3 regions of the Cellulosilyticum sp. ST5 genome follow, and region 3 is predicted to be linked to each of the others. Evidence: a T-box and tRNA genes for the amino acid it is inferred to sense, from the RefSeq annotation. Region 3 holds a T-box; the other regions hold tRNA genes.
What was found. The T-box of region 3 lies ahead of metG (methionine--tRNA ligase). A T-box ahead of a tRNA ligase gene usually reads a tRNA of that ligase, here a tRNA-Met.
Positions count from the first base shown of each region.

Region 1: it encodes a tRNA-Met, which carries the amino acid that the T-box ahead of metG (methionine--tRNA ligase) is inferred to sense. The anticodon was not compared.
Region 2: it encodes a tRNA-Met, which carries the amino acid that the T-box ahead of metG (methionine--tRNA ligase) is inferred to sense. The anticodon was not compared.

Region 1 covers NZ_CP132338.1:3,180,051-3,190,417, reverse strand. Annotated here, with positions in the region: gene QTL86_RS15560 (ABC transporter substrate-binding protein) at 1-984, shown strand, start outside; gene QTL86_RS15555 (ABC transporter permease) at 984-1,760, shown strand; gene QTL86_RS15550 (ABC transporter ATP-binding protein) at 1,859-2,605, shown strand; gene QTL86_RS15545 (hypothetical protein) at 3,570-4,781, shown strand; rRNA gene QTL86_RS15540 (23S ribosomal RNA) at 5,155-8,057, shown strand; rRNA gene rrf (5S ribosomal RNA) at 8,123-8,240, shown strand; tRNA gene QTL86_RS15530 (tRNA-Met) at 8,282-8,354, shown strand; gene QTL86_RS15525 (helix-turn-helix transcriptional regulator) at 8,631-8,945, opposite strand; gene QTL86_RS15520 (HugZ family protein) at 9,297-9,767, shown strand; gene QTL86_RS15515 (gamma-glutamylcyclotransferase family protein) at 9,962-10,367, opposite strand, start outside.
Region 2 covers NZ_CP132338.1:2,460,995-2,471,361, forward strand. Annotated here, with positions in the region: tRNA gene QTL86_RS12050 (tRNA-Leu) at 19-100, opposite strand; tRNA gene QTL86_RS12055 (tRNA-Lys) at 131-203, opposite strand; tRNA gene QTL86_RS12060 (tRNA-Gln) at 227-298, opposite strand; tRNA gene QTL86_RS12065 (tRNA-His) at 330-403, opposite strand; tRNA gene QTL86_RS12070 (tRNA-Arg) at 409-482, opposite strand; tRNA gene QTL86_RS12075 (tRNA-Gly) at 488-558, opposite strand; gene QTL86_RS12080 (metallophosphoesterase family protein) at 672-1,214, opposite strand; gene QTL86_RS12085 (XTP/dITP diphosphatase) at 1,223-1,819, opposite strand; gene QTL86_RS12090 (chemotaxis protein CheW) at 1,788-2,270, opposite strand; one part of gene prfB (peptide chain release factor 2) at 2,290-3,324, opposite strand; one part of gene prfB (peptide chain release factor 2) at 3,326-3,400, opposite strand; tRNA gene QTL86_RS12100 (tRNA-Met) at 3,525-3,597, opposite strand; gene QTL86_RS12105 (FtsB family cell division protein) at 3,673-3,954, opposite strand; gene yabQ (spore cortex biosynthesis protein YabQ) at 4,040-4,561, opposite strand; gene yabP (sporulation protein YabP) at 4,574-4,855, opposite strand; gene QTL86_RS12120 (RNA-binding S4 domain-containing protein) at 4,918-5,157, opposite strand; gene QTL86_RS12125 (HU family DNA-binding protein) at 5,213-5,491, opposite strand; gene mazG (nucleoside triphosphate pyrophosphohydrolase) at 5,551-6,240, opposite strand; gene spoVT (stage V sporulation protein T) at 6,504-7,055, opposite strand; gene QTL86_RS12140 (peptidylprolyl isomerase) at 7,246-8,259, opposite strand; gene mfd (transcription-repair coupling factor) at 8,316-10,367, opposite strand, start outside.
Region 3 covers NZ_CP132338.1:2,915,699-2,926,065, reverse strand. Annotated here, with positions in the region: gene QTL86_RS14435 (dipeptidase) at 1-869, shown strand, start outside; gene QTL86_RS14430 (HD-GYP domain-containing protein) at 991-1,602, shown strand; T-box leader at 1,674-1,967, shown strand; gene metG (methionine--tRNA ligase) at 2,163-4,139, shown strand; gene QTL86_RS14420 (diguanylate cyclase) at 4,303-5,967, shown strand; gene QTL86_RS14415 (CobW family GTP-binding protein) at 6,253-7,374, shown strand; gene QTL86_RS14410 (GTP-binding protein) at 7,394-8,329, shown strand; gene QTL86_RS14405 (PH domain-containing protein) at 8,411-8,755, opposite strand; gene QTL86_RS14400 (MATE family efflux transporter) at 9,054-10,367, shown strand, end outside.

The DNA.
Region 1 (10,367 bases), 260 kb from region 3:
CTAGGTCAAACAACTAGTAATGATGCAAGTAGTACATCAGATGCTTCAGAGACTTCTAGTGGTGGACAAAAGGGAACTAAAGAAAATCCATTTATTCTAGGTGTAAGTCCTATGTCAGGTTGGTATGGCTGGTATGGCATAGAAGGAACAGGCATTTTTGAAAAGAATGGGGTATCTGTAGAAATTAAATATTTCCCAGTATATAGTGATTCACTTACAGCTTTCTATTCTAATCAAGTAGATGGTATTTGCATTGCCGCTTCTGATGCAGTAGCGCCACTTAATGAAGGTGTTGATTTTAAAATTGTTCTAGTAAATGATAACTCTTCTGGCGCAGATGGCCTTGTTGTTCATGATGGCATTAGTAGTGTTCAAGATTTAAAAGATAAAACAGTTGCCACAGAGATTGGTACCTTAGAGCATATGTTCTTCCTAAAAATTCTAGAAGACAATGGCATGACTATTAATGATGTTAACTTTACCAATATGACTATTAATGATGCAGGTCCAGCTTTTATAGCAGGTAGCATTGATGCAGCAGTATTATGGGAACCAACCTTATCCATGGCAGTTAATGCAGGTGGTAAAGTCATCTATAGTACAGCTAGTGAACCAGGTTTAATTCCAGATACTTTAGCTGTTAGACAAGATATTATTGATAACAATAGTGATGTGGTTCAAAAAGTCGTTCAATCTTGGTTCGACGGTGAAAAATTGTTAGATACTAGAGATGATGCTTTTATTGAAGCAACTATTAAAGGTGCTGAGCTTGAAAAAGAAGATTATTTAGTGATGTTAGATGGGGTAACACTTTTTGATAAAGCCATGAATGAAGAAACTTTTAAAGAAGGAAATGACTATACTTCTCTTCCTTATACTTTACAAAAATCAGCTGAATTCTTACAAGCAACAGAAATGATTGATAAAATACCGGAGGATGTAACATCTATTTTAGATGATACTTTTATTAAGGGGGCAAAATAATGATTAAAATTAAAATCAGAAAAGATATTGGTAAAAGTAAATACACCACTTTTGCTATTGCTTCTTTTATATTTGTTATTGCCCTATGGAGTATATTAAGTTATTCAGGCTTGGTAGGATCTATTTTTCTACCAACGCCTACAAAGGTTATTGACTATATTATTTCTTCAATAGCAGATGGGTCCTTGTGGGCTAACATGGGCATTAGTGTTTATCGTATTACACTAGGTTTTATATTTGCTGTTATCCTAGGTGTTCCTTTGGGAATATTAGCAGGAACCTTTAAAAAAGCAGAGGCTATTGTTAGACCCTTATCAGAATTCATACGTTATATGCCGGTTCCAGCTTTTGTACCACTTATTATGGTATGGATTGGGATAGGCGAATCAGCAAAAATTGCCATCATCTTTATTGGGACATTTTTTCAATTAGTATTAATGATAGCAGATGATGTTAAGTCTGTACCAGAGGACCTTATTAATGCAAGTTATACACTGGGAGCAAATACGAATAAGACGATCTTTACGATTCTAATCCCAGCAATGCTACCAAGAATGATGGAAACACTTCGTATGATGATAGGATGGGCTTGGACTTACTTAGTGAGTGCAGAACTAGTTGCCGCTAATAGTGGTCTTGGTTATACCATTCTAAAATCACAGCGTTTTATAAAAACAGATGCTATTTTTGGAGGCATTATTGTCATTGGACTGTTAGGTCTTATTACAGACCGTCTATTTGCTTATATTAATAAAAAATTATTCCATTGGGCATAAGGAGGTAGAAGAATGGGTTTATTTCAATTATCAAAGAAAAAATACTTCCGCAGCAAAATAGCCAAATAGAGGCAAACTTAGCAAATAGTAAAATATACGTGAAAGACGTTAACAAGACTTATCATTCTATTAAAGGTGATGTTGTGGCCATGCAGAATGTTAGTATTAACGTACTAGAAAATGAATTCATCTCAATTGTTGGTCCATCTGGATGTGGCAAATCTACACTTTTACGTATGATAGGTGGACTTGATGAGGCAACTTCAGGAAGAATAGTCATTAAAGATAGAGATATTATAGGACCAGGTGCAGATCGAGGTATGGTTTTTCAAGCCTATACTTTATTCCCATGGATGACAGTGAGTGACAACATTAAATATGGACTAAAGCTAAAAAAGATGCCATTAGAAGAACAAGAAAAAATCGTTGATAAATACTTAAAGATCATTAAACTAGAAAAGTTTAAAAATAGTTATCCCAAGGAACTTTCAGGAGGTATGAAACAAAGGGTAGCTATTGCAAGGGCTTTGGCGAATAGCCCAGATGTTTTGTTAATGGATGAACCTTTTAGTGCATTAGACCCTCAAACAAAAGCTGATATGCAGCTTTTAATGCGCCAAATCTGGCAAGTGGAAAAACCAACAGTTATTTTTGTAACCCATGACATTGAAGAAGCAGTTTTTCTCTCCACTAAAATCTTTGTCATGACCTCAAGGCCAGGAACCATAAAAAAAGAAGTACCGGTATTCTTGCCGTATGAAAGAAATCTAGATTTAAAAGACACACAACAATTCATTACAATTAGAAAAGAAGTCAATGGATTAATTGAACATACAGATATCTAGAAATATAAGAATATTTATGACCATACAGATAGCTAAAAATATAAGAATATCTAGGAACATACAGATATCTGGGGCTATAAGAATATCTAGGATCAAACGAAGATCTGTAAATATACGAATACCTAGGACAAAACGGATATCTGTAGGCATACAAATAGCTAGAATCATACGGACATCTAGAAACACATAAGTATCTAGCAATATATACAAATGTAGTACTATCTATAAAAACTATAGATAGCATACTTAGACAGAAGTCGGAGATATTTTCTAATAGATTTAAGGATTACTTGACAGTAACAAACTACAATAGTAAATGATATAAACGGAACTTATCTAAAGATAATGAGAACGCGTCTTCAAAAGGCTGATAAATGCCTAATGAAGGCGTATTTTTGAGTTTAGGGGGGATGACAGTTTTTACTTAATAACAATCCGAGTTAATAGGATAAAGAAGAAAGGCTAATGGGAGGAATAAGGGTCAATTTTCTAGTTTTATGTAAGGCGTACAGCTAATGGCTGGGATACCTTCCTTAGTTACTGTACTTATGATTATAGTTTCTTTGATTATATGATTCGCTCACTCTCTTTTCTCCATGTCTGTAGTTGATGAAGTGAATAAATATTGATTAGGATAGGCTAGAGTTAATGAGATAAATAGAGCCAATAAGACAAATGAATGCTAATAAGATAAGTAGATGCTAACAAGACAAGTAAATGCTAATAAGATAAATAATATTAATAAGGTAAATAAGCCCTAATAAGATACATCAATAGAGCAATATAGCATGTGTTATAAAACTTGTACCAATATATTTTAGGATGTATAATAATAGTGAGAAAATTAAAATAATTATAGCGAAAATCAAGAAAAATAGTTGTAATAGTTGTATGGGATAAAGAGTGTTCAAGACTAATTTCAAAAGAAAGGACATAGAACATAAATAATTTTAGGTTTTATGTAATGGAAAATCATATGAAAGATACCCTTTTATTTATGACTAATGAGCAGATGGGAAGTATTAATGAAGATAAAACTCTATCTTTCTTTAATAGTCAATATGTAGAACAGTATAACAAAAATAAACAGTCCATCAAATTACGTCAGCAGTGGAAGACTCAAGGGGCAGGAGCAAAGTTTATGGGAATGGACAAAGATCTTTCTCACTTAGAAGCAAGTCAAACTTTTAAACGTCTTACGGGCATTTGTCTTACAGATACTCCAGGGTATTTTATTTATGCCATTCAAGTAGATGAATTCTTTGGGGTGTTTTCTAAAAGTCTAGATAATAAAGAAGAGGCAGAAGGTCATATTATGAATACCAATAATATTCAGATGTATGACCTAGACTATAATAGTGCCAATCAAAAGGTAATACTCTCTTTAGGACAAGATGGCATAAGCCGGCATTTAGCACTTCTCAATCCCAAAACAGCTCACTATCAAGTGCTTACAGAAGGAGAGTGCATAGATGCTAATCCAAGTTGGTCAAAGGCTAAAGCAAATACCATTGTATATGATAGTTGTGGGATTGGGATAGATAGTAATGGTATTCCCATAGCTTTTAGTGAGCATAATATATGTAGATTAAATTTAGATACTTGTGAGATAGAGGAAGTTATTAGTTTTGAAGGCTTTGATTGTATTAAACCTAAAGAAGATGCAGAAGGCAATATTTATTTTATTAGAAGGCCAAAGACTTATAAAGGCAGGCAAACTAATCCGATAGATATGCTTATTAACCTCCTATTTATACCAGTTAAAATCGTAAGAGCGCTATTTATGTGGCTTAATTTATTTACGATACGCTATACAGGAGATAACCTTTCTACTAACACTAAGAATGGCACTAAGGCTAAAAAGAAAAGTGAAGAAGAGCTCTTTATAGAAGGAAATCTGATAAAAGCTGACCAAAACCAAAAAGCTAATGAAAGAAAAGGTGAAAAATACGCAGGCATCTTGCCTCGGGATTGGGAACTTATGAAATACACACCAACAGGAGAGTTGATTTCTATAAAAAAAGGAGTACTTGCCTTTGATATATATTCAAATGGATCTATCATTTATTCAAATGGTAAATACCTTGTTAAAGTTATAGAAAATGAAGAAGAGGAAAAGATAGTAGATCTTCCTATAGTTAGTCATATAAAAGTAATCGAAAGTCATAATAGCTAACAAGTACAATTCAAGAAAACAATAATTATCGTTAAGTTCTTTTAAATAAAAAACAAAAAAAGACAAATAAGTATTGACTTATGTAATGCAGTGGTGTAATATTATACAAGTCGTCAGCAGTAAGCAGCGACAAAACAAAGATTACTTAATAAGTAATCATCGTACTTTGAAAAACAAATACTACAACAATTATAGATTTGTAAGTTATAGCAATATAACTTGCGCCTAACGATAAATGTACACGCACATTAGTGCAAAAATGTTTGTCAGGGTGTAAAATCTACAATTTAACCGATAATAAATATTCTTTGTATTCAACGTAAAGTTGATTAACAAGGCACAAACGACCGATTAACGAAAGTTAATCATTATAGGTCAAGCTACTAAGAGCGTAGAGTGGATGCCTTGGCACCGAGAGCCGATGAAGGACGTGATAAGCTGCGAAAAGCTACGGGGAGTTGCAAATAAACCTTGATCCGTAGATATCCGAATGGGGAAACCTGGCAGAGCAAACCTCTGTCATCCTATAGCCAATACGTAACTATAGGAAGGGAACGAAGGGAACTGAAACATCTAAGTACCTTCAGGAGGAGAAAGAAACATCGATTTCCTAAGTAGCGGCGAGCGAAAGGGAAACAGGCCAAACCAGATTACTTGTAATCTGGGGTTGAGGACTGCGTCATGGCAAGAATGCGGATAGCTGAAGAGTCTGGAAAGTCTCATCAAAGAGGGTGATAATCCCGTAAGCGAAATCCAAGTGAAGCCTAGCAGTATCCAGAGTACCACGAGACACGAGAAACCTTGTGGGAAGCCGGGGGGACCACCCCCCAAGCCTAAATACTCCTCGGTGACCGATAGCGCATAGTACTGTGAAGGAAAGGTGAAAAGAACCCCGGGAGGGGAGTGAAAGAGAACCTGAAACTCTATGTTTACAAGCAGTGGAAGCGCCATATGATGCGCAACCGCGTACTTTTTGTAGAACGGTCCGGCGAGTTACTAGCTGTGGCAAGGTTAAGTACCAGGAGGTACGAAGCCGAAGGGAAACCAAGTCTGAATAGGGCGCCAAAATAGTCATTGTTAGTAGACCCGAAACCGGGTGACCTACCCATGTGCAGGATGAAGTTACCGTAAAAGGTAATGGAGGTCCGAACTCACATCTGTTGAAAAAGGTGGAGATGACGTGTGGGTAGCGGAGAAATTCCAATCGAACCCGGAGATAGCTGGTTCTCCTCGAAATAGCTTTAGGGCTAGCGTTGATAGGAGTCTAATGGAGGTAAAGCACTGAATTGCCTAGGGGGCCCACAAGCTTACCGAAGCATATCAAACTAAGAATGCCATCAAGATACCGTCAGCAGTCAGACTACGAGTGATAAGACACGTGGTCAAAAGGAAAACAGTCCAGACCATCAGCTAAGGTCCCCAAGTGTGTGTTAAGTGGAAAAGGATGTGAGATTTCGAAGACAACTAGGATGTTGGCTTAGAAGCAGCCACTCATTCAAAGAGTGCGTAATAGCTCACTAGTCGAGAGATCTTGCGCCGAAAATGTCCGGGGCTAAAACACACCACCGAAGCTATGGAATTCACAATAGTGGATTGGTAGAGGAGCGTTGTAACGACGCAGAAGCAGTACCGTAAGGAGCTGTGGAGTAATTACAAGTGAGAATGCCGGAATGAGTAGCGAGATACAAGTGAGAATCTTGTAGGCCGAATATCCAAGGTTTCCAGAGTAAAGCTGATCTGCTCTGGGTAAGTCGGGACCTAAGGCGAGGACGAAAGTCGTAGTCGATGGACAACTGGTTCATATTCCAGTACTACCTATTATCAGAACTGCAGGGACGCAGGAGGATAGGCAAACCCAGGAATGGTATCCTGGGCCAAGCACAAAGTCGCACCTAACAGGCAAATCCGTTAGGCGAGGATGAAGTGTGATGGGGATCGAAATAAAAGTAGAGAAGTTGCTGAATCCACACTGCCGAGAAAAGCTGCTATTGCGTGATAGGTACCCGTACCGTAAACCGACACAGGTGGATGAGGAGAGAATCCTAAGGCCGACGGGAGAAGCGTTGTTAAGGAACTCGGCAAAATGACCCCGTAACTTAGGGAGAAGGGGTGCCTACTTAGGTAGGCCGCAGAGAATAGGCCCAAGCAACTGTTTAACAAAAACACAGGTCTTTGCTAAACCGAAAGGTGATGTATAAGGGCTGACGCCTGCCCGGTGCTGGAAGGTTAAGGGGAGAGGTTAGTCTAAGGACGAAGCTTTGAACTTAAGCCCCAGTAAACGGCGGCCGTAACTATAACGGTCCTAAGGTAGCGAAATTCCTTGTCAGGTAAGTTCTGACCCGCACGAAAGGCGTAATGATTTGGGCACTGTCTCGACAGCGCACCCGGTGAAATTGTAGTACCAGTGAAGATGCTGGTTACCCGCGACAGGACGGAAAGACCCCGTGGAGCTTTACTGTAGCTTGATACTGAGGTTGGGTATTACATGTACAGGATAGGAGGGAGACTGAGAAATCTGGACGCCAGTCTAGGTGGAGTCGCCGGTGGGATACCTCTCTTGTAATACTTAACTTCTAACCATGGCCCGTTACCCGGGTCTGGGACAATGTCAGGTGGACAGTTTGACTGGGGCGGTCGCCTCCTAAAGAGTAACGGAGGCGCTCAAAGGTAACCTCAGAATGGTCGGAAACCATTCGAAGAGTGCAAAGGCATAAGGTTGCTTGACTGCGACACCGACGGGTGGAGCAGGTACGAAAGTAGGACTTAGTGATCCGGTGGTATGAAAGTGGGATTGCCATCGCTCAACGGATAAAAGCTACCCCGGGGATAACAGGCTTATCTCCCCCAAGAGTTCACATCGACGGGGAGGTTTGGCACCTCGATGTCGGCTCATCGCATCCTGGAGCTGAAGCAGGTTCCAAGGGTTGGGCTGTTCGCCCATTAAAGCGGTACGCGAGCTGGGTTCAGAACGTCGTGAGACAGTTCGGTCCCTATCCGTCGTGGGCGCAGGAAATTTGAGTGGAGCTGTCCTTAGTACGAGAGGACCGGGATGGACGGACCACTGGTGCATCTGTTGTCATACCAATGGCATAGCAGAGTAGCCAAGTCTGGATCTGATAAACGCTGAAGGCATCTAAGCGTGAAGCAGACCACAAGATAAGATTTCCCATCCGAAAGGAGTAAGACCCCTTAGAGACTATGAGGTAGATAGGTTGGAGCTGTAAGTGTAGTAATACATTGAGGTGACCAATACTAACGGTTCGAGGGTTTGACCTAGATAATGAAGGTTAAATGGTTGTAGTATTTGTTCTTGAGAGTATGATAATAAAACTCTAATAGTTTTTGGTGGCGATGCGCTTAGGGGAAACACCCGTTTCCATTCCGAACACGTAGGTTAAGATCTAAGCGGCCGATGGTACTTGTCTGGAGACGGACTGGGAGAGTAGGTGGCTGCCAAATTTTTATTTTTTAATAATCATTAATATAAGTATAAACAATAACGCGGGATAGAGCAGTTGGTAGCTCGTCGGGCTCATAACCCGAAGGTCACAGGTTCAAGTCCTGTTCCCGCTATTAAGAAAGAAGAACGGTAATGCTCGTTTTCTTGCTAAAAAGCCTTCCATTTTAACGCGTAGATTAATATCTATAAGTTAAAATGGAAGGTTTTTGTGATTATAAAATTTTCATTTGAGGTTGATGTATGTTGTGGAGGGTGCATAAGAGAGAAGGATTATAACAATATGATAAAGAATAACAAGGGAGTTAAGTAATATTTTTATTACATTTATCCTCAGATAAAAAATAATAATCTCTATTGCATGATATTCTACTGTTTGGTTTATTATATGCTTATTCAGAATCAGGTATGAAACGCTTATGTTTTTTTCTAAAAGAAACAGGGGAGGTTTTCATATGATATTTAAATTGCCTACAAAAGTAAGAATAGTTATTATAGCCACATCTAATAGCAATTTCTTCTAAAGGTAAAATGGTTTCTAGAATAAGTTTTTTTGCTAACACAGAACGTCTAAGATGGATATAGTCTGTAATGGTATAACCAGTTTGACTTTTAAAAAGCGTACAAAGGTATGTAGGCGAGATATTGATAAAACTAGCGATCTGCGCTAAAGATAAATTCATAGTTACGTGCTCATGTATAAACATGAGTGCTTTTTTTATGATTGGATTTTCATGTTTTTCAATAAGATATCTTTAAGTTGGTTATGAGGACTTCATTATTATAGAAGACTTAAGTTTAAACATTCCAAAAGGAAAGGTTGTTTCTCAATAAATGCTACAAGCCGTTAAGAAACACTAATTAGTCTTGAATAATAATTATTATAAGACTATAATGATGACAAAGATTAAAATAAATTAGAATGATTGAGATGTATAAGACGATTAAATATATTTCAAAATGCTATATTTAGTGATTAACCTTTTAAAGACATATTAATGACGAGATATTCGCCAATAAGGTAATAAATAATAAAATAAAGAAATGGAGGAAAGAGAGTGGAAGAATTATATAATCAAAGAACTATAATGATGAGTACAGTAACCAAGGAAGGTATGCCAGCTATCAGCTATACACCTTACGTAAAAATAGGAAATGAATTTTATATTTTTATTAGTGAAACAGCTGAGCACTATCATCATTTAGTGAATAATCCTCAAATAGCTATTATGCTTATTGAAGATGAAAAGGATGCCAAGATACTATTCGCAAGAACTAGAATGACTCTAAACTGCAAAGCTAAAAAACTTGAAGCAATGAATGAAGCTGCATGGGATTTATTTAAGGAACAATATGGTGAAAAGATGATGGCACCTTTAAAAGAGCTAGATTTTGATATGTTTCAGCTGACACCAGAGAATGGAAGGCTTGTAAAAGGTTTTGGACAAGCTTCTACTATACAAATAGTAAATGGAGAAATGGTACTTACTCCAATAACTGGTGAAGGTCATAAAAAAAGAAAGAAATAAAGTACAGCTTAATTAAGGTAAAGTGTACTATTTGAGGTTTTAGATTCTATACTGACATAAAGAAAGTGCGTTCCTAAGATATGGGAACGCACTTTCTTTATCTAATAATTTATAGGATACAGTGTATAGATGATTATTTGGATGTATCAAAATAGCTGGATTATCATCAAATTGATTTTTAAGATGTAAACTCATTATTTGAAAGAAGCATTATAAAACATATATTTTTTCCAATCTCCATGAGCTATATATTTACCCTTGTTTCTCACATGCTTTTCATTGATATATAAGTAAACCCAACAAAGTTCCTCTTTACCAGTAGATAATAAAATAGGTTTTTTCTCACGGATATATAAATCTTTCTCAGAATCACCTGTATAGCCTTCTAAGAGATCAATACTTTTAAGATGCTTATCATTAGAGAGGGTACAGATTTCTCCATGAACTATATCATTTCCACTTACGATAGCAGGATAACCAGCAGGAAGGTGATAAAGAGAAAATCCTTTTATACAACCGGGCTCAATATGCTTAACGCGATTTTTGAGTACTTTATCATGGTTCCAAAAGTCTTTACGTAATGAGCCATAAACAAATATT
Region 2 (10,367 bases), 450 kb from region 3:
TGCATATTTATTTAATGATGCGGGCGAAGGGAGTCGAACCCTTACACCTCGCGGCGCTAGATCCTAAGTCTAGTGCGTCTGCCAATTCCGCCACGCCCGCATATTAAAACCTTAACTATTGAGTTAAGAATGAGCCACCCGGGAATCGAACCCGGGACAACTTGATTAAAAGTCAAGTGCTCTACCGACTGAGCTAGTGACCCAAACCATAGGACAAATGTCCTAACAGGGCTAGGAGGATTTGAACCTCCGAATGCAGGAATCAAAATCCTGTGCCTTACCGCTTGGCGATAACCCTACATTATTATGTACGTTTGTCCATAATAAAAGGTGGGTAATGGGGCTCGAACCCACGACACCTGGAACCACAATCCAGTGCTACTACCAACTGAGCTATACCCACCATACCGTATCCACAGGGATTCGAACCCCGGACCCACGCCTTAGAAGGGCGTTGCTCTATCCAGCTGAGCTATGGATACACAAGAGCGGGTGATGGGAATCGAACCCACGTAGTCAGCTTGGAAGGCTGAAGTTCTACCATTGAACTACACCCGCATATCATATGCTTCATTTTGTCAGTTTTTAGAGTTCCCTCCTCGACTGACAAAATGTATTATACCTAACTTCTTTGCATACGTCAACACCTTTTATGTTTTTTTTTATTTTTTTTACCTTACCCTATATCTATTACTTATAGGATGTATAATGACATTCTCATTCTCAATTATTTGCATGATATTTGCTTCTTTGATTTGCCCACCCTTAACTTCTACAATAGCATAAGAAGGGTATTTTCCATCTCTAGGCTGCGTCATACTCCCTGGGTTTAATAGAAGTACATCTTCTTTTCTCTCTATATGAGCACAATGAGAATGACCACATACTGCTACCTGTGCTTCATGGGCTATGGCATCAATAATAAGATCATCATATTCTCCCCATTTTACACCATACCTGTGCCCATGAGTCATATAAAAGGATATACCTTCTATAGTTACCACTTCACTGTATGCACCTCCAAAGCCAACATCACAATTACCATACACATAATGTATCTCTACACCAGGATAGTATTTTTGTAATAGCCTTGCATCACTAACATAATCTCCACAATGCAATACAGTACCCACACCTAGAGGAATTGTGCGTTCTAATATCATTTTTACATTTTCAATCTTTCCATGAGTATCACTTATTATTAGTACTTTCATTTACTCACCTACAGCACTTTTAATAATTCTTTTTTCATAGCTTTAAGTGCTTTGGCACGATGACTAATTTGATTCTTCTCCTCCATAGAGAGCATGGCTGTAGAAGTCCCTAATTCTTCTACGTAAAAAATAGGGTCATATCCGAATCCATTAGTGCCCTTCGCTTCATAACCAATATAGCCTTCTAATACACCTGTTGTCGTTATTGTAGCTTCATTCTTACGACTCATAGCAATACTACAAACGAATCTTGCTGTTCGTTCTTCTTTAGCTACATCTTGTAATTTTTCTAATATCATTTGATTTTTTATTTCATATGATGTATCTTTCCCTAAATACCTAGCAGAATATACACCCGGTTCCTTATTTAAATAATCAATTTCTAGCCCTGAATCATCTGCAATTACAATAGCATTTGGTTCAAGCGCAGCTATTGCTTCTGACTTAATGATGGCATTCGCTTCAAAGGTCGTACCATTTTCTTCGATATCTATATCTATCCCTGCTTCTCCCATAGTTTTTACTTCAACTTGTAGAGCAGCTAACATCTCTTTTATTTCTTTTACTTTTCCTTTATTTTGAGTTGCTACTATAATTGTTTTCATCATTTACTCCTAACGGCATCATTTCTTGTGTCTCTGAAATAAGTATATCTACATCCAATAAAAGAATCATTTGATCTGCTTTTTTGATAATTCCTTGTATACAACTTACTTCTTTTTTTCCTAATATAGTTGATGATTCTTCTATATGCATGGTTTCTACTGTTAATATCTCTGATACACTATCTACAATAAACCCAACCCTATTATCCTTTAGATTCATTAAAATCAGTTTTGAATGACTTAAGTTTTCGTGTAATGGCAGGTTTAGTCTTTTTCGTAAATTGAATATGGTAAATACAACACCTCTCACATTGATAATCCCCTCTATATAATCGGGCACCTCTGGTACAGGCCTTATTGATTCATAATTTTGTATTTCTAACACCTTTATTATATCCATACCAAACTCATGTTCTAATAATTTGAAAACGACAATCTGCTTACTCTCCATAAGACATTCCCCCTGAATATCAATCTTTTTGATGAATCCATCCTAAATAAGCATTCATAAAGCGGTCTATATCTCCATCCATAACGGCTGAAGTATTTCCTGTTTCCTCACTCGTCCTATGGTCCTTTACCATATTATAAGGATGAAAAACATAGGATCTAATTTGACTTCCCCAAGCGATATCTTTTTTTTCTCCTCGTATACCATCTATTCTATCCATGCGCTCCTCTTGTTCTTTTTCATAGAGTTTTGCTTTTAGCATTTGCATAGCTCTTTCTCTATTTTGAATCTGTGAACGTTCATTTTGACATTGTACTACGATATTAGTTGGTAAATGAGTAATACGCACAGCTGAATCTGTTGTATTAACATGTTGTCCACCTGCTCCTGTCGAACGATACGTATCTATACGTAAGTCTTCTGGCCTAATATCAATTTCTATTTCATCTGTAATCTCAGGTATAACATCGCACGAAGCAAAGGAAGTATGTCTTCTTCCAGAAGAATCAAAAGGTGATATACGTACCAGACGATGAATCCCCTTCTCTGATTTTAAATAACCATAAGCATTTTCACCACTTATTTGAATGGTTACCGACTTAATACCGGCTTCATCTCCATCGAGATAATCAAGGACTTCCACCTTAAAACCTTTTCTGTCAGCCCATCTTGTATACATTCTAAAAAGCATAGCTACCCAGTCGCATGCCTCTGTTCCACCTGCTCCTGGATGGAGTTCTAATATGGCATTATTACGGTCATACTCCTGATCTAACAATGTGGCGGTAAGCATTTCGCTGTAATCTTCTTCAAAAGTTTTTGCACATGCTTTTGCTTCCTCCGCCAATCCAAGATCCTCGTCCTCATTAGCCATTTCTATAAGCACCAAAATATCTTCAAAACTACCACATAATTTATCGTATTTTTCTATACGATCTTTATAGCTTTTAAGTTGTTGTAGTACACTTTGCGCTCTTTCTATGTCGTTCCAAAAAGCATTGTCCATAGACATCTCTTCTAACTCACTAGCTTTAACTTTGCATCCTTCAATGTCAAAGACGGTTCCCCATTTCAACTAATTTCACTTTATACGGTTGCAAACTTATCTGCAATTGTTCCATTTCTAACATCCTATCACTCCTTTTGTATTTATCATAGCTTGTTTATGTCTCTTTGTTCAACTATTTTCATTCATAAAAGCTAATTTCATAAAAAGAAACAGCTTAAATAGGTTTAAGCTGTTTCTTTTGGTAATAGCGGGAACAGGACTTGAACCTGTGACCTTCGGGTTATGAGCCCGACGAGCTGCCAACTGCTCCATCCCGCGTTATTCTTCTAATAACAAAGCAACACTATATGCTCTGTTAATTTAAGTATAATCCATGTATCATTTTTGTCAAGGCTATTTCTTTTCTCGAAAGACAATTGTATCCTCTTCTACCATACCCAGTTGATCTGTTGCTACCTTTTCAATATACTCTTTAGAGTTAATATCTGTCACTTCTTTTTGTAGTGCCTCTAGCTTATCTTGTTGAACAGCTACTTTTTCTCTTGTTACTTCTAACTCTTTATCAACTTTTTGGTTCAATACCCTAAGATTTTGTCCACTTACAAACAAGCCCACTACTCCTAGGGTAGTGACGATAAATGCAATTCTTAAAATGATTACTTTTTGTTTTCTCATTTGTATCCCTGCTTTTATATAAAATTAAAATTTATTTTGTATCCTTCTTACTTATTATAATATAAAAGCTATTAGCCTTTGTAAATCATATTTTTTGATTTTTTAAAAAACGTTCTGTTTTTTTATCTGCCTCTTGTTGATATTTCTTCCTGGCAATCGCCCGTCTTTTAAGTTTTTGATAGTATTTCATCTGATTGTGTTTATTTTGTATGTAATTTAAAGGAACATTAATCAGCCTTATAGTTCCTCTAACAGGGATAAGGATTAGATGGTAAAGCTTCCTAAGTACTGCTTTTACATAATTAATAATCCTAGTCATAATTCCCATAAAAACAATGCTAAAGGTTAGGAAATACAGAGTTGCTCCTAAAATAATACCAATAAAGATATAAGGTCTTATATCTGCATAATTACATATATAAAGCATATAGAACCCAGTAAAACCACAAAAAATCCAGTATAGCATATCTTCTAGCTGTACAAAGAAATTAGGGTGCTTTATAATTTTTCTCACAATTCTTACTAGGTCAAATATAATCCCCATCATAATCCCTATTTCGATAGAAGTGATAAAGAGCCTGGTTTGACTGCTTACAATTTGATTCATAACATCACCGACTTATTTAAATAATTTCGACATAATCGTGCCCTTTTTCTTACCTTGGCTTTGATTATCATGATAAATAAGTTCATCAACTGTTCCTTCTACAATCACCTCTCCATCATCAATATTCATCTTAATGATATGGAGCCCGTCTCCTTTAATCTCCAGATACCCTTTACCCGTTTCTAATTCTATAACTTCTTCATCAAAAGAAAAAACTTCTGTTACGCCTGTAATAGATAGCTTTTCTCTATCTGATAAAGTAAGCATGTGCTTTCGTCCCATTTTTTCTTCCATTTTTATCATCCTTTCATCTTATAGCCTTCTATAACTATTTATATGAAAGGAAATGATATTTATTACAAAATACGGTACAAGTTATCTGTTTCTTCTTTTTTTACATGTTCCTTAATTTCTAACACTTCATACTTAGCGGTCTGCGTCCCAAAACGAATCTCTATAACATCACCTATCTTTACATCAGTTCCTGGTTTTGCAAGCTTATCATTAACCATCACTCTTCCACTATCACATGCTTCTTGAGCAATAGTTCTTCTTTTAATGATACGACTAATCTTTAAGTATTTATCTATACGCATCTTATCCTCCATTTGAAAAAAAAAAATCTACACTAACAGTGTAGATTTTTATATATTAGTTACCTTTAACAACATCTTTTAAAGCTTTACCAGGTTTGAATTTAGGTGCTTTTCCACCTGGGATTGGCATTTCTTCATTTGTTTTTGGATTTCTACCTACACGTGGTTTACGCTCTGTAACTTCAAATGTTCCAAAACCAACTAATTGAATTTTTCCCCCAGCTTGAAGTTCTTCCATTACAACATCTTCAAAAGCCTTAAGTGCTTTTTCAGCATCTTTTTTGCTAATTTCTGCTTTTGCAGACATAGCAGCTACTAATTCAGATTTGTTCATTATTTGTTCCTCCTCTATTCATGTTTCTAACATGGATATATGTATTGAAAATTTTAGGTTCAATCTTTTGGAACCCTTGAATTTTCAATATATCTAAATCTATTTATAAACTTTTCCATTGATTTTGTCAAGGCAAATTCCGCATTTATCTCAAAAAAAGTGGATAATTTTACTACAGCAAACAGGATTTCGCCTATTTTTTCTTCATTTTGTACAATATCACCTTGTTTTACAGTATCTTTTATGCAATTCAACCTATCAATTAACCCTTCTAATTCCTGTAAAATATCCCTATTTATAGCTCCACTTTTTATTGCTTTCTTTTGTACTTTTTGAGTTTTAACTAAAGCGGGAAGTGTCTTAGCTACTCGGTCCATAGATTCCACCAAGCTTGTCTCATTTTTTTCTTTTTGCTTAAGTTCTTCCCAATTAGCCAATACCTCCTCGGAATTTTCCACCTTCGTATCCTTAAAAACATGAGGATGTCTATAAATTAATTTATGCGCTAAGTCATGGATTACCTCTTCTAAAGTAAATTCACCATCTTCTTTTGCAATTTGTGTATGCATCAGCACTTGCAATAGTACATCTCCCAATTCTTCTCTCATTAAAGGTATATCATTATTTTGTAAAGCTTCCATAAGCTCATAGCTTTCTTCTAATAAGCAGGGAATAAGAGATTCATGCGTTTGTTCTCTATCCCAAGGACATCCACCCTCACCTCTTAGTTTTTCAATAATTGCTACCAAATCCTCATAGCTATATAATGACTCCATTACTCTCCTCCTTGGCAGTTAAAATGCTTATTTCTTTATTTTATCACACCAATTCCCTCCGTACTATAAAGAAAACTTCTCATTTATCTCTTACATTAATCTCAAATATACTCTTTATACCTCTTAGTAACTATTAAGGATGACTCTTTCCTTACTTCTTAAAAATATCATTAACAGTTATTAAAAACAAAAGCCAGCAACTTAATCAATGATTATTAAGGTTGCTGGCTTTTATTTTATTGTTCCATCTGTTTACCTATAAAGCCAGAAGCAGAATAAGCTAATTTTTCTTCTACTTCACCCATAGCATTATTTTTATTAGCTGAAAGAAAGATAACTGCTCCTATAGCATCACCTTCACAAATAATAGGTGAAATCACTTCTGAATAATAGCTTTCTGTAGTTCCTTCTAGAAGAATAGGTACAAATTTTGCATCATCTTTAGTTGCTTTGAAAATAGAGCGTCCTTGAATAATTTTTTCTAAATGACTACTAATACTTTTATCTAAAAATTCTTTTTTAGAACCACCGGCCACAGCAATAACTTGATCTTTATCAGCAATACAGGTGATATGTCCTGTTGCTTGTGCTAAGGCATCCGCATATTCTTTTACAAAAGAGCTCAGTTCACCAACCGGAGAATACTTTTTCAAAATAACTTGCCCTTCATTGTCTGTAAAGATTTCTAAAGGATCTCCTTCTCTAATACGTAATGTGCGTCTAATCTCTTTAGGGATAACGACACGACCTAAGTCATCTATTCGTCTAACGATGCCTGTTGCTTTCAAAAGAAACAACCTCCTTAACAATGTCAAATTGATGATATATAGCTTTAACTATAATTTACAATTATTATGCTACATATTTTGGGATTCTATGCATGATACTCCTTGCTTTCGCTTTATATAATAAATTATTACCAATATCATCAAAACTCATTCAAAAAAAGAATCAAATCATAAAAATGATTTGATTCTTTTAAGATTCTTCACCGAGATTCATAATATGAATATTTTCGTAAGACTCTGTCTTTTCTACTTTGTAAGTTGCACTAAGTTCTGACAACTCATGATTCACAAAATCCTGCTGAATTTTTCTAATAGCAGCTTCTTTCATTGTTACTTCATCCATATCATTAAGCTCTTCTACTTTTACAATTTCATAACCCATACTCGTTTCAATAAGCTTAGGATAAACTGCTCCTATTTTTGCTTCATTAAATACTACCTCTTCTAGACTTTCTTCCATTTCTCCTTTTTTGAAAGTATACTGTCCATCATTTGTACTTACAGCAGCATCTTCTGAATACTTTCTAGCAAGTATCGTTAAATCTTCACCATTTAATGCTTGATTTAAGACATCTTCTGCTCTTTTTTTTGCCTCCGCATCCTTATCAGAAGGTAATGTATTACCCTGTTCATCTTTATTCTTAATGAGCACATGAGTAATAGTCGCACTTGATGTAAATTCACCTTCTTCTTCAAGCACTTTCATAGCTTCTTTAAGTTCCTCTTCATTAGGAATATAGGTTCCACCTAATTGACTAACAACCTTTTCTTCTAACTTTCCATATTCTAAGAACTTCTCATAATCTTTTTGCTTAATGCCATAATTTGTTACAAATTCTTTATTTGTCTCTACATAATTTTTAGCAGATTCCTTAATGGCACTCTTTTCTTCCTTTGTAAGCTTATTAATACCTGCTTCTTCTGCTTTTTGTTTTACGGCTACATAATAGGTTATGGATTTAAGAGCTCTTTCCTTTGCAAACTCCTCTGGTGTTTTTCCTTCTATAGGATCAACATCCCATATGTTAGGTAAAATACTCTCTAGACCGCGCTGTGTTGACCATAAGAAAATACGATATAAGGGCTCTGATACCTTTTCACTATTAACAGTGGCTACTATTGTTTCTTTGGCGCAACCAGTTAATCCAAAAGCCATAATACTTGCTAATACTAGCATAATTAAGGTTCTACTGATGCTCTTCACGCTACTCTCTCCTTATACAGTTCCTTTTTCTCTTTGTAAACTATTATAGCTTATAATCATTCACTCTTCAATTTTTTGAGCAGATGTAATATATTTTTAATATTACTAAGTAGTTCTTTTTTCCCTGCTTCTTCTAGATTCGCTTTAAAAGCAGGTTCCTTGCCTCCTACGAATTTTAGATTTCTACCATACTCTTTAAGTATTTCAGGTACTTTTTCAGCATTAAGAGGTGCATTTTCTTTAAACTTAAAGGTTACATGTTTATTGTTCTCAGATACTAAAATAATATATAAATCATGTGCCATAGCTTTGATAAGGGCAATGTCTAATAAATTATATACAGCCACTGGGATGTTTCCATAACGGTCTTCAATTTCTTCTTGAACATCTAAATAGTCTGTTTCATTTTTAATCGAAGCAATCTTCTTATAAATATCCAACTTTTGTATTTCATCAGGAATATAACTACCTGGAATATAAGCATTCAACTTAATTTCTATAGTTGTTTCATATTCTTCCGCTACTTCTTCCCCTCTTTCTTCACTCACTACTTCCGCTAACATTTTGCAGTACAAATCGTATCCAATAGACTCCATATGCCCATGTTGCTGAGCACCTAATAAATTGCCTGCCCCTCTAATTTCTAAGTCTCTCATTGCAATTTTAAAACCAGCTCCAAGTTCAGTAAACTGCTTAATGGCCTGAAGACGCTTCTCAGCTACTTCTTTTAGCACCTTATCTTTTTGATACATCAAATAAGCATACCCCATACGACTTGAGCGCCCAACACGTCCACGAAGTTGATACAACTGACTCAGCCCCATACGATCTGCATGATTCATAATAATTGTATTCGCATTAGAAATATCCAAACCCGTTTCAATAATAGTAGTACATACTAAAACGTCAATTTCACCTTCTATAAAGCGTAACATGATTTGCTCCAGTTCTCGTTCGCTCATTTGTCCATGAGCAAATGCCACTCTTGCTTTAGGAATTAGCTCTTGAATAGCATGTGCCTTTTCTTCTATGTCTTTGACTTGATTATGAAGGAAATAAACCTGTCCTCCTCTAGCTAACTCTCTATTAATGGCATCCTTAATAAAGTCTTCACTATACTCAATCACATAGGTTTGTACAGGTTTTCTTTCAACCGGAGCTTCTTCTAAAACACTCATATCCCTAATCCCTATTAAACTCATGTGAAGGGTTCTCGGAATAGGTGTTGCTGTTAAATTCATTACATCAACTTGTGTACGAAGCTGTTTAAGTTTTTCTTTGTGAGTTACACCGAAGCGTTGCTCTTCATCAATGATTACAAGCCCCAAGTCTTTAAACTGTACATCCTTGGATAACAATCTATGGGTCCCGACGATAATATCTACTTTTCCACTTGCTAGGCCTTCTAAGCTTTTCTTAATTTGCTTAGGCGTTCTAAAACGTGAAAGCAATTCTATGGTAATAGGATAGTCTGCCATACGTTCTGCAAAACGCTGATAATGTTGCTGAGCTAAAATAGTAGTTGGTACAAGATATGCCACTTGCTTGCTATTTTGTACTGCTTTAAAAGCAGCACGGATAGCCACTTCTGTTTTCCCATATCCTACATCTCCACAAATAAGACGGTCCATGATTTTGTCACTTTCCATATCTTTTTTAACATCTTCAATAGCTTCTAGTTGATCACCAGTTTCTTCATAAGGAAACATAGCTTCAAATTCTTTTTGCCAAATCGTATCTTCTTCATAACAAAATCCTCTTGAATATTGTCTTTGGCTATAAAGCTTAACAAGCTCTTTAGCTATATTTTGAATAGCTCCTTTGACTTTTGCTTTAGATTTTTTCCACTCAGATCCACCTAGTTTACTAAGTTTAGGCGCCTTACCTTCTGAACCTACATACTTTTGGACCATATCCATTTGATTGATATTAACGTACAATACATTGTTGTCTGCATATTCTATTTTTAAATTGTCTCTACTAATACCTTCAATAACAATTTGCTCGACCCCTTTAAATACACCGATACCATGTTGTTCATGTACAACATAATCTCCAGGTGCAAGTTCCAAAAAGCTTTGTATTTTAGCACCACTGTGTTTTTTCTT
Region 3 (10,367 bases):
TTTACAGAAACAACTTGCAATTAAGTATAGAAAGAGGCTTGAATTTTGAAGAGTGGGTACAAGTTTATGCCATTTGGATGAATGACAACCTTAGAGGAGAAGTCGCATATGAGCATTTTTGTAAAGTGTATAGCTACTTATTATTAGAGCTACAAAAGAATGAAGCTGTGATGCAATTATGTACAAGTGGTAGAGAAATAAATGAAGCATTAGAAAAAGGGAAAAGGGTGGCCTTATTAGCTGTAGAAGGTTCTGCAGCACTTGGTGGTAAGCTAGAACATATAGAGGACCTTTATAATAAAGGGATTAGATTCATGACATTAACATGGAATGGCCGCTCTGAAGTAGCTGATGGGTGTATGCAAGAATCAGCAGGTGGCTTAACAGACTTTGGAAAAGCAGTAGTAAGTGAAATGAATAGATTAGGTATGATTATAGATGTGTCACATTTAGCAGAAAAGGGCTTTTGGGATGTAGTAAGCCATAGTGACCAACCATTTATTGCAACGCATTCTAATAGTAAGAAGGTATGTGATCATCCAAGAAATTTAAGTGATGAGGCTTTTAAGACAATTGTAGAAAGGAAGGGACTAGTGGGAATGAATTTTTACCCTACCTTTATTAATGGGACTACAGAAGCCAGTATAAAGGAATTACTACCTCATATCTCACATTTTCTAGAACTTGGTGGAGAGAATGTCATTGCCCTAGGCTCTGACTTTGATGGTGCTACTATGCCTATGGATTTACCTAATATTGAAAAAGTAGAGTGTTTTTACAATGAGCTGGTCAAAAATTACGGTAAGATTATAAGTGACAAAATATGTTTTAAAAATGCATTAAATTTCGCCAATATACTAAATAAATGATAAAAAACAAAAAATAACAATATAATTTACAGCATTGAAATTGACAATCTAAAAAAACCGTAATACACTTAAAAAAGATGCAATAAGCTAGCTATTAGACTGGATGAAAGAAGGAAATGACGTGAACACAAATATGCCGTCTTTACTAAATAACCAATTTGCTTATTATGATGTGATTGAAAGTATTGTTACGGCATTAGATGCCAAAGATACCTATACAGCTAATCATTCCAGAAGAGTAGGAGGAATGGCTGATTTATTATGCGATTATTTAGGTGAAAAAGATAGTGTAAAAGCAACGGTGCATATAGCAAGTCATATACATGATATTGGGAAAATAGGTATTCCTGATCATATTTTAAATAAGCCAGGTAAGCTAACTGAAGAAGAGTGGGAATGTATGAAACGTCATACTTCTATAGGAGCTAATATTTTGAAAAAATCGGAAGCACTTAAGCCATTAAGTGATGTCGTTCTTTATCATCATGAAAGATGGGATGGTAAAGGCTACTATGGCTTAGAAAAAGAAAATATTCCTTTAGAAGCTAGAATCATAGCGGTTTGTGATTCCATAGATGCTATGACTAGTAAAAGAGCTTATAGAGAAACTTTATCTATAGAATATTGCAAAAATGAAATACAATCTAATATAGGTAGGATGTATGATCCGCGAGTAGCTAGTGTGGCAGTAAAACATTTTGAACATCTATTGAGCTTAAAGGTAGTCAGCTAGCAATTGAATAGGTGAGAGATTATATATTGAAATATTGGGTAAACTATGATAAAATAACACAAGTTAAATAGTTAAACATAGTGAAGAGAAGAGTAGGTTTAAGGATCTTTTAAAGAGAGCTTCGGGAGCTGAGAAGAAGCAAGGAAAATTAAACTGAACATGGCCTCGGAATGGTGCACCGACGATCCTAGGATTTAGGCTGCAACAGGTTTCGCCTGTTATAGCGAAAGAGTATAACTCCAAATGACTTTTAAAGAAAAAAGAAATGAAAACCTTAAGAGTAGAGTGGAAGTACTTAATGAGACTTATATTGTAAGGTATAAGTGAAGTAGAGTGGTAACGCGTGTGATGACCTCGCCTCTATAACAGTTTGTTATGAGGACGAGGTTTTTTGATTGTTTTTAATGAAGGATTAGAATCTCATTTACTTAGGCGTTTCACTAAATTCCATTAAACAGTTCATTTTTGTAGTAGTAGTTAGTTTTTAAATGATAGATTAAAACTAAATAAATAAGAAAAACTACTATATAAAATAATCATATAAGAAAAGGAGCATTTAAATGAGTAAACCAACGTATTACATTACAACACCAATTTATTATCCAAGTAACAAGCTTCATATTGGACATTCCTACACAACAGTAGCAGCTGATGCTATGGCCAGATATAAACGTCTTCGTGGTTATGATGTCATGTTCTTAACAGGAACAGATGAACATGGGCAAAAAATCGAAAGAAGAGCAGCAGAAGATGGTGTTACTCCACAGGCGTTTGTGGATCATATCGTTGACTGGATTAAAGACTTGTGGAAAACAATGGACATTTCTTATGATAAATTTATCCGTACAACAGATAAAGAACATGAAGAAACAGTTCAAAAAATCTTTAAAAAGCTTTATGACAAAGGTGATATTTACAAAAGTGAATATGAAGGTCTTTACTGTACACCATGTGAAAGCTTCTTTACAGAACACCAATTAGTAGATGGCAAATGTCCAGACTGTGGTAGACCAGTAGAAAAAGTAAAGGAAGAATCTTATTTCTTTAAATTATCAGCTTACCAAGATAGACTCATTAAGCATATTGAAGAAAATCCTGATTTCATTCAACCAAATACAAGACAAAACGAAATGCTTAATAACTTCCTTCGCCCAGGTCTTGAAGATTTATGTGTATCTCGTACATCTTTTAAATGGGGTATTCCAGTAGAATTCGATCCAGGTCACGTGGTATATGTATGGCTGGATGCGTTATCAAACTACATCTCAGCACTTGGCTACCTTCAAGCTGATGACAGTAACTTTAAAAAGTTCTGGCCAGCAGATGTACACTTAGTAGGAAAAGAAATCGTTCGTTTCCATACTATTATTTGGCCAGCAATGCTTATGGCATTAGATTTACCACTTCCAAAACAAATCTTTGGTCACGGTTGGTTAGTTATTAACGGTGGGAAAATGAGTAAATCACAAGGGACAGTAGTAGATCCTAGTGTACTCGTAGGTCGTTATGGTAGCGATGCAATCCGTTATTTCTTACTTCGTGAGATTGCCTTTGGTCAAGATGGTAACTTCTCTAATGAAGCCCTTATTTCAAGAATCAACTCAGACCTTGCTAATGACCTTGGTAACTTAACATCAAGAACAGTAGCGATGATCGAAAAATACTTTGGCACACTACCAGAGCTGCAAGAAAGTAATGAATTTGACGTGGATGTACAAAAGGTTGTTAAAGAGCAAATTGCTAAAATGGAAAGCAGTATGGAAAAACTTTTCTTCAACAATGCCCTTGAAGACATTTGGGTAATCATTAGAAGAATGAATAAATATATTGATGAAACAATGCCTTGGGTACTTGCAAAAGATGAAGCTAACCATGCTAAACTTGCAGGTGTACTTTATACTCTTTCAGAAGTGATTCGTATTGTCAGCATTATGATTGAACCCTTTATGCCACAAACACCAGAAAAAATCTGGGCACAATTTGGCATTGTAAGAGGCGAATTAACAGCTTGGGATTCTATTCATAACTTTGGAGCACTTTCAAGAACTGTAGCAGCTAAAAAAGGTGAAAATATGTTCCCTCGTATTGATAAAGAAAAGGAACTTGCCATTCTTGAAGCAGAAGCACCAACAGCTGAGCAAAAAGAAGAAGCAAAAGCTAAAGACAGCAAAAAAGCAGAAGTTAAAAAAGAAGAAAAGATAGAAGAAGTAGCAGAAATCACGATTGATGACTTTGCAAAGGTTGAGCTTAAAATTGGTGAAGTAATCGAATGTGAGAAAGTACCAAAAGCTGATAAACTTCTTGTATCTAAGATTAAAATAGGTGACGAAGTAAGACAAATCGTATCAGGTATTGCCGCTTATTATTCACCAGAAGAGTTCGTAGGTAAAAAGGTAGTGGTTGTAACGAACCTTAAACCAGTTAAACTTCGTGGCATCCTTTCACAAGGTATGGTACTTTGTGCATCAGATGATAACGGTAACTTAGTTGCAGTAGGCCCTCTTGGTGAAATGGTAAGTGGAGCAGTAGTAAAATAAATGATAGTAAATCCCCTGTAAGTCAGATACTCAAAAGAGTATGGGTCTTACAGGGGATTTTTTTAGAACGAAGATAAATTATTTGTTAGAAATAATTTAAAATTAATAATTATTAAATATTTATCTGCTATAATAAGACTAGAACAAGTCTGGAGGCACGACAATGGAGCGTATTTTAATTATTGATGATAGCGTGGCAAATATAAAAATTTTAAGTAATATATTGGCTAAAGATTATAAGGTTTCTATTTGTAAAAATGGAAAAGAAGGTATAAAACAGGCAATTGAGCAAGCACCCATTTTAATTTTATTAGATATTATTATGCCAGAGATGGATGGCTTTGAAGTGATTAAGAAATTAAAATCAATAGATAGTACGAAAGACATCCCCGTTATTTTCATTACGAGCCTTACAGATGATGAAAGCGAAGAAAGAGGTTTTAGCCTAGGGGCAGTTGATTATATTATAAAACCCTTTAATCCTATTATTGTAAAAGCTAGAGTTAAAGCCCATAGTGACCTTTATCTATATCGTAAAGAAATAGAGAATTTGGCTATGCTAGATGGACTAACAGGGATAGGTAATAGACGAAGTTATGATAGACACACAGATATTGAGTGGAAGAAGGCAATAAGTAAGCAATATGCTTTTACAGCCATGCTTTTGGATGTCGATTACTTTAAACAATATAATGATTATTATGGACACCTTAAAGGAGATGAAGTTCTTAAAAATATTGCTAGAACTGTTAGCAAAAATCTTCCTAATAAAAGTGATTATGTTTGTAGATATAGTGGAGAGAAGTTTATTGTTATTTTACTAGGAACGGAAAAAGAAGAGGCATTAATAATAGCAGAAAAGCTTAGGCAAGCAGTAGAAAATCTGAATATACCTCATAGTCAATCAACTATTGCTAAGAAAGTGACTGTAAGTATAGGTGGGATGACTAAGTCACCCAAAGAAGGTGAGGTACTTGATGATCTCATTGATATAGTTGATAGACATTTATATTGGGCTAAGGGAATGGGGAAAAATAGGGTTGTTTGGGAATATAATAGGGCTAAAGATCATTCTATTATAGAAATTTCTATGCTAGGGGATTTTAAGATTGCTATTGGTGATAAAAGCATTACCTCAACTATGAATCGTTCAAAAAAAATGTGGCTTATGTTACAGTACCTTATTGTGTTTAAGGATAAAGAGATTACTCAACAAGAATTAATCGAAGTACTTTGGCCAGGAGAAGAGGTTGAAAAACCTAACTATGCGCTTAAAACTTTATCGTATCGTTTAAGAGAAACACTGCAAAAGCTACAGGTTCCCTATGCTAGAGAATTAATTGTACAAAGTGGTGGTACTTATCATTGGAATAAAGGGTATATTTGCCGTATTGATTGCAATGAGTTCGAGAGACTATGTAAAAAAGCAGATAAAGAAGAAATCACAAAAGTGCAAAGACTGATTCTTTATAAAAAGGCCTTAAAGCTTTATAAAGGGGACTTTTTACAAGGGACTGTACCAGAGCAATGGATGTTTTCTACTCAGACCTATTATCATAGTTTATATATAAAAGCTTTACACAGCACTCTAAAGATTTTGCAAGAGCAAGAAAAATATGAGGAGATTCATTCTATTTGTCGTAGTGTTTTACAAAAAGAACAATTTGACGAAGAAATTTATTATTACTTTATTGATATGCTTATTAAAATTGGCAAGCCCCAAGAAGCCTTGAAAGCCTATAAGCATATTAAAGCAATGCTACATAAAGAGTTTGGAACCCAACCTTATGAAAAGCTTACTGAACTTTACAATGAAATAAATCAATAAAAAGGTGGATTCAATCCACCTTTTTATTGATTATGGCTGCTATTTCTATAAGAGTTGTTTGTGCTTGGTTAAAATCGTAATTCTCCTATTATGAGTTCCTTAACAAACATCTTCGTAAAAATCATATATAAACATAAGCATATGATAAAGAATTTATCCGAGAATTAGTATGTTTATTTCTGATTAATGTATAAAAATATTTGATATACCCATAATTAAGTCATATAATTGAAATGCATGTGAACTAGGTCATAGATATTTTGATAAGATAGGGAGGTTATACACATGACAAAAATAGATATTATATCAGGCTTTTTGGGAGCAGGGAAAACAACGCTTATTAAAAAACTCATTAAAGAAGGCTTTAAGGGTGAGAAGCTTGTGCTTATAGAGAATGAATTTGGTGAGATTGGTATAGATGGTGGATTTTTAAAAGAAGGGGGTGTAGAGATTACAGAAATGAACTCCGGATGTATTTGCTGTTCATTAGTAGGGGATTTTGGCACTGCATTAAAAGAGGTATTAGAAAAGTATAATCCAGACAGAGTTATTATTGAACCATCTGGAGTAGGTAAACTTTCAGATGTCATTAAAGCTGTTAAACAAGTGGCATTAGGAAATGAAGTAAGTCTTAATTGCAAGGTAGCAGTAGTGGATGCCCTAAAATGTAAGATGTACATGAAGAATTTTGGCGAATTCTTTAATAACCAAATAGAAAGTGCTAGTACTATTATTTTAAGTCGTAGCCAAAACTGCTCAGAAGAAAAATTGCATGAAACTGTTAAGCTTATTAAAACGCGTAATGCAGAAGCTGCGATTGTAACTACTGCTTGGGAAGAGATTACAGGTGATAAGTTATTAGCTGTTATGGAAAGTGGCAATTATTTAGAAAGGGAGTTATTAGAAGAGGAAGAGATATGTCCACATTGTGGAGGGCATCATCATGAACATGATCACCATGAAGATAAACATCATCATGAACATCATGACGAAGAAGGACATGATCATGATGAGCATTGTGACTGTAAGCATCATGCTGAAAGTGAGAAGGAGGAACATCATCATAAACATGATGAAAGCTGTAGTTGTGGGCATGATTACCATCATGAACACGGGCATCATCATGCAGATGAGGTATTCACTAGTTGGGGAATGGAAACACCACGACGTTTTGATAAAGAGGAAATAAGAACTATTTTAGAAAAGCTAGCTCATACAGAGACATATGGTGTTATCTTACGAGCCAAAGGTATTTTGCAAGACAAAGAGGGGAATTGGTTCTGTTTTGATATGGTGCCGGGAGAGTATGAAATAAGGGAAGAAGCAGCAGATTATACAGGCCGCTTATGTATAATAGGTACAAAGCTAGATGAAGCAGGACTTAAAGAATTACTAGGAGAATACTGAGAGAAAGAGAGAAGATCATATGAGAATTCCAATATTTTTATTTAATGGCTTGCTAGAAGCGGGGAAAACGGCTTTTATTGAAAGTCTTTTAGAAAAGCCAGCTTTCGCTGATGGGAAAAATACACTTGTTATTTGCTGCGAAGAAGGCGTGGAGGAGTACAATAAAGCACTATTTCAAAAGAATCATATTACCCTAATTAACCTTGAAGAGGAAGAAGCATTTACAAGTGAATTATTGGAAGAGTTAGCAAACACTTATGAGCCACAGCGTGTTGTTATTGAATTTAATGGGATGTGGAATTTAGAAAGTGCCTTTGATGTAACCTTACCGGAAAACTGGTTTTTATATCAAAGCTTGGTTCTAGTTAATGGAGAAACCTTTGAGCTTTACATGAATAATATGAGATCACTGATGATAGAACATTTTAAAATAGCAGACCTGGTTATTATTAATCGCTGCTTACCTACAACTAATCTAGCATTATTAAGAGGTGCTGTGAAATCTATTAATGGGCAAGCAAGGTTATTCACTAGTTCTAAAGATTTTGTAATGGAGCCCATTGAGGAAGAATTACCCTATGATTTAAGTGCAGAATTAATCGATGTTGCAAAAGAACACTATGGGACTTGGTATATTGATTTGTGGGATCATCCTGAACATTACATGAGGAAAAAGATAAAGGTAAGAGGCTTATTTTTTCAGCAGCCCACAGATCCAAAGGACTGCTTTAACTTTGGCCGATTTGCCATGCCATGCTGTGAGGATGATATTGCATTTATGGGATTATATTGTAAAAATATTGGGAAACCACGTTTTCAAAATAAGGATAGTATAGAAATACTAGGTGAAATCCGTTGGGAACCAGCTGAAGTATATGAAGGTGATGGACCAATATTTTATGTAAAAAGTATAGTGAAAGCAGAAGAACAACAAGAAGATATGGTAGCCTTTTAAAATAAGAAGTTTAGTTTCAATAGAAAATAAGGTGCCAAGTTGCATATTTGTACTTGGCACCTTATTTTGATTTAAGAAGTTTTAATCACATACATAGAAGGTAAGGAGTTTTTCAATTTCTATAAAGTCACAACCCTTAGAAAACTTAAGTATAAATTCTTCGTTATGAACAATAAGCTTAATCTCTATATCTCTGTCTAGGATACCGTCATCTTCAATCATATAATGAGAAATACTACGATAAGGAATAGATACCTTTCCTTTTTTAGTAGAGAAGGCGTTCTTATCAAAGAAAATAATACGTTTATTAGTAAAACACATTTCGTCTACTACTAAACGATAAACGGCTTCAATTTCTTCACCTTCTGTTAAAAAACGTTCAAAATACTTAGTGTTAGTAGATTTGGTACCTCCAAAAATTCCCATACGTATACCTCCTGTTTTCTTAAATAGTTACGCAAACTTTTAAGTACAGTATAGCACGTGAAGTCATTAGTTTATAGGGGAAAAAAGGAAAACTGGAAATAATATCTAGATCCTATTAACATAAAAATTTCAATTAGCTATTGACATTTATTCGCTTTTATATGAAAATGTACTCTGGTTAAAACAAAGCAGTATTAAATGAAAAGTGATAACACATAAAAAAAGAGCAGATGGGCGGCTAACAACCCATTTGCTCTTTTTGCTTTTTAGTAAACTGATTTATAGAAAGGGGAGCGATATGAAAAAGATATTTAAGGATAAGGTATTTCTAAGTACAATGCTTACTTTAGCAGTACCTATTACACTTCAAAGCTTTGTGACCTCATCCCTTAATTTAGTGGATACTATGATGGTAGGAAGCTTACAAGAGACAGCTATTTCTGCAGTAGGACTCGCTAATCAATATATGTTTATTTTTACGCTTTGCATATTAGGGATTAATGCTGGAGCCAGTGTATTTATGGCTCAATATTGGGGAAAGAAAGATTTACAGGGAATTAAGACCTTTCTAGGGATAGATTTAACTGTAGGTTTTGTAGCTGCTAGCTTATTTGCTATAATGGCATTCTTCTTTCCAGAAGTGATTATGGATATTATGTCAGATGATGCAGCAGTTGTCGCCTTAGGCGTTAACTATTTAAAGATTGTAGCCGTTAGTTGTTTATTTATGAATTTTACCCAAGCCTATTCTTCTGCATTAAGGAGTACAGGTCAAACAAAATTACCTATGTTTGCAAGCTTAATAGGAGTAGGTGTAAATATTATTTTAAACTGGGTTTTCATCTTCGGAAAGCTTGGTGCACCTGCGATGGGAGTAGAGGGAGCGGCATTAGCAACAATGTTAGCACGTTTAGTGGAGGTTGTTTTTATAGTAAGTATTGTTTACTTTACTAAAAATAAAGTAGCAGCCAAACTAAAAGAATTATATAGCTTTAGTTTAAAAACAGTAGGTGTTTATTTTAAAACATCATGGTCTGTTATTACTAATGAACTTGTTTTTTCAGTAGGCTCAGCAGCTTATTCAGTAGCTTATGCTAAAATAAGTACTAATGCTTCTGCTACCATGCAAATTTCTAGCACGCTTATCAATATGTTTTTTATTTTTCTTACGGGAGTAGGAACAGCGGCAGCCATTATGATAGGGAATAAAATCGGTGCAGAAGAAGAAGCGGTTGCTAAAGATTATGCACATAAAGTAGCTAAGCTAACACCAGTTATAGGGATTATATTAGGTATTGGTATATGGATCTCGGCCCCAACAATCCTGAGATGGTTTAACATTCAGCCAGAGACCTATAAAGCAGCTATACTGGTTTTAAGAACTATGGCTATCTTTATGCCACTGCGTTCGTTTAATGCCATTATGATTATCGGTGTATTTAGAGGAGGCGGAGACACCACTTACTCCATGCTAGTACAAGCCGGTACGATTTGGCTTTATTCAGTACCATTGGCGTTTATAGGCGCACTCGCACTCAAGTGGCCTGTTTATAGCGTATTTTTCCTTGTTTGCACAGAGGAAATGATTAAGGTCCCATTTGAATATTTCAGA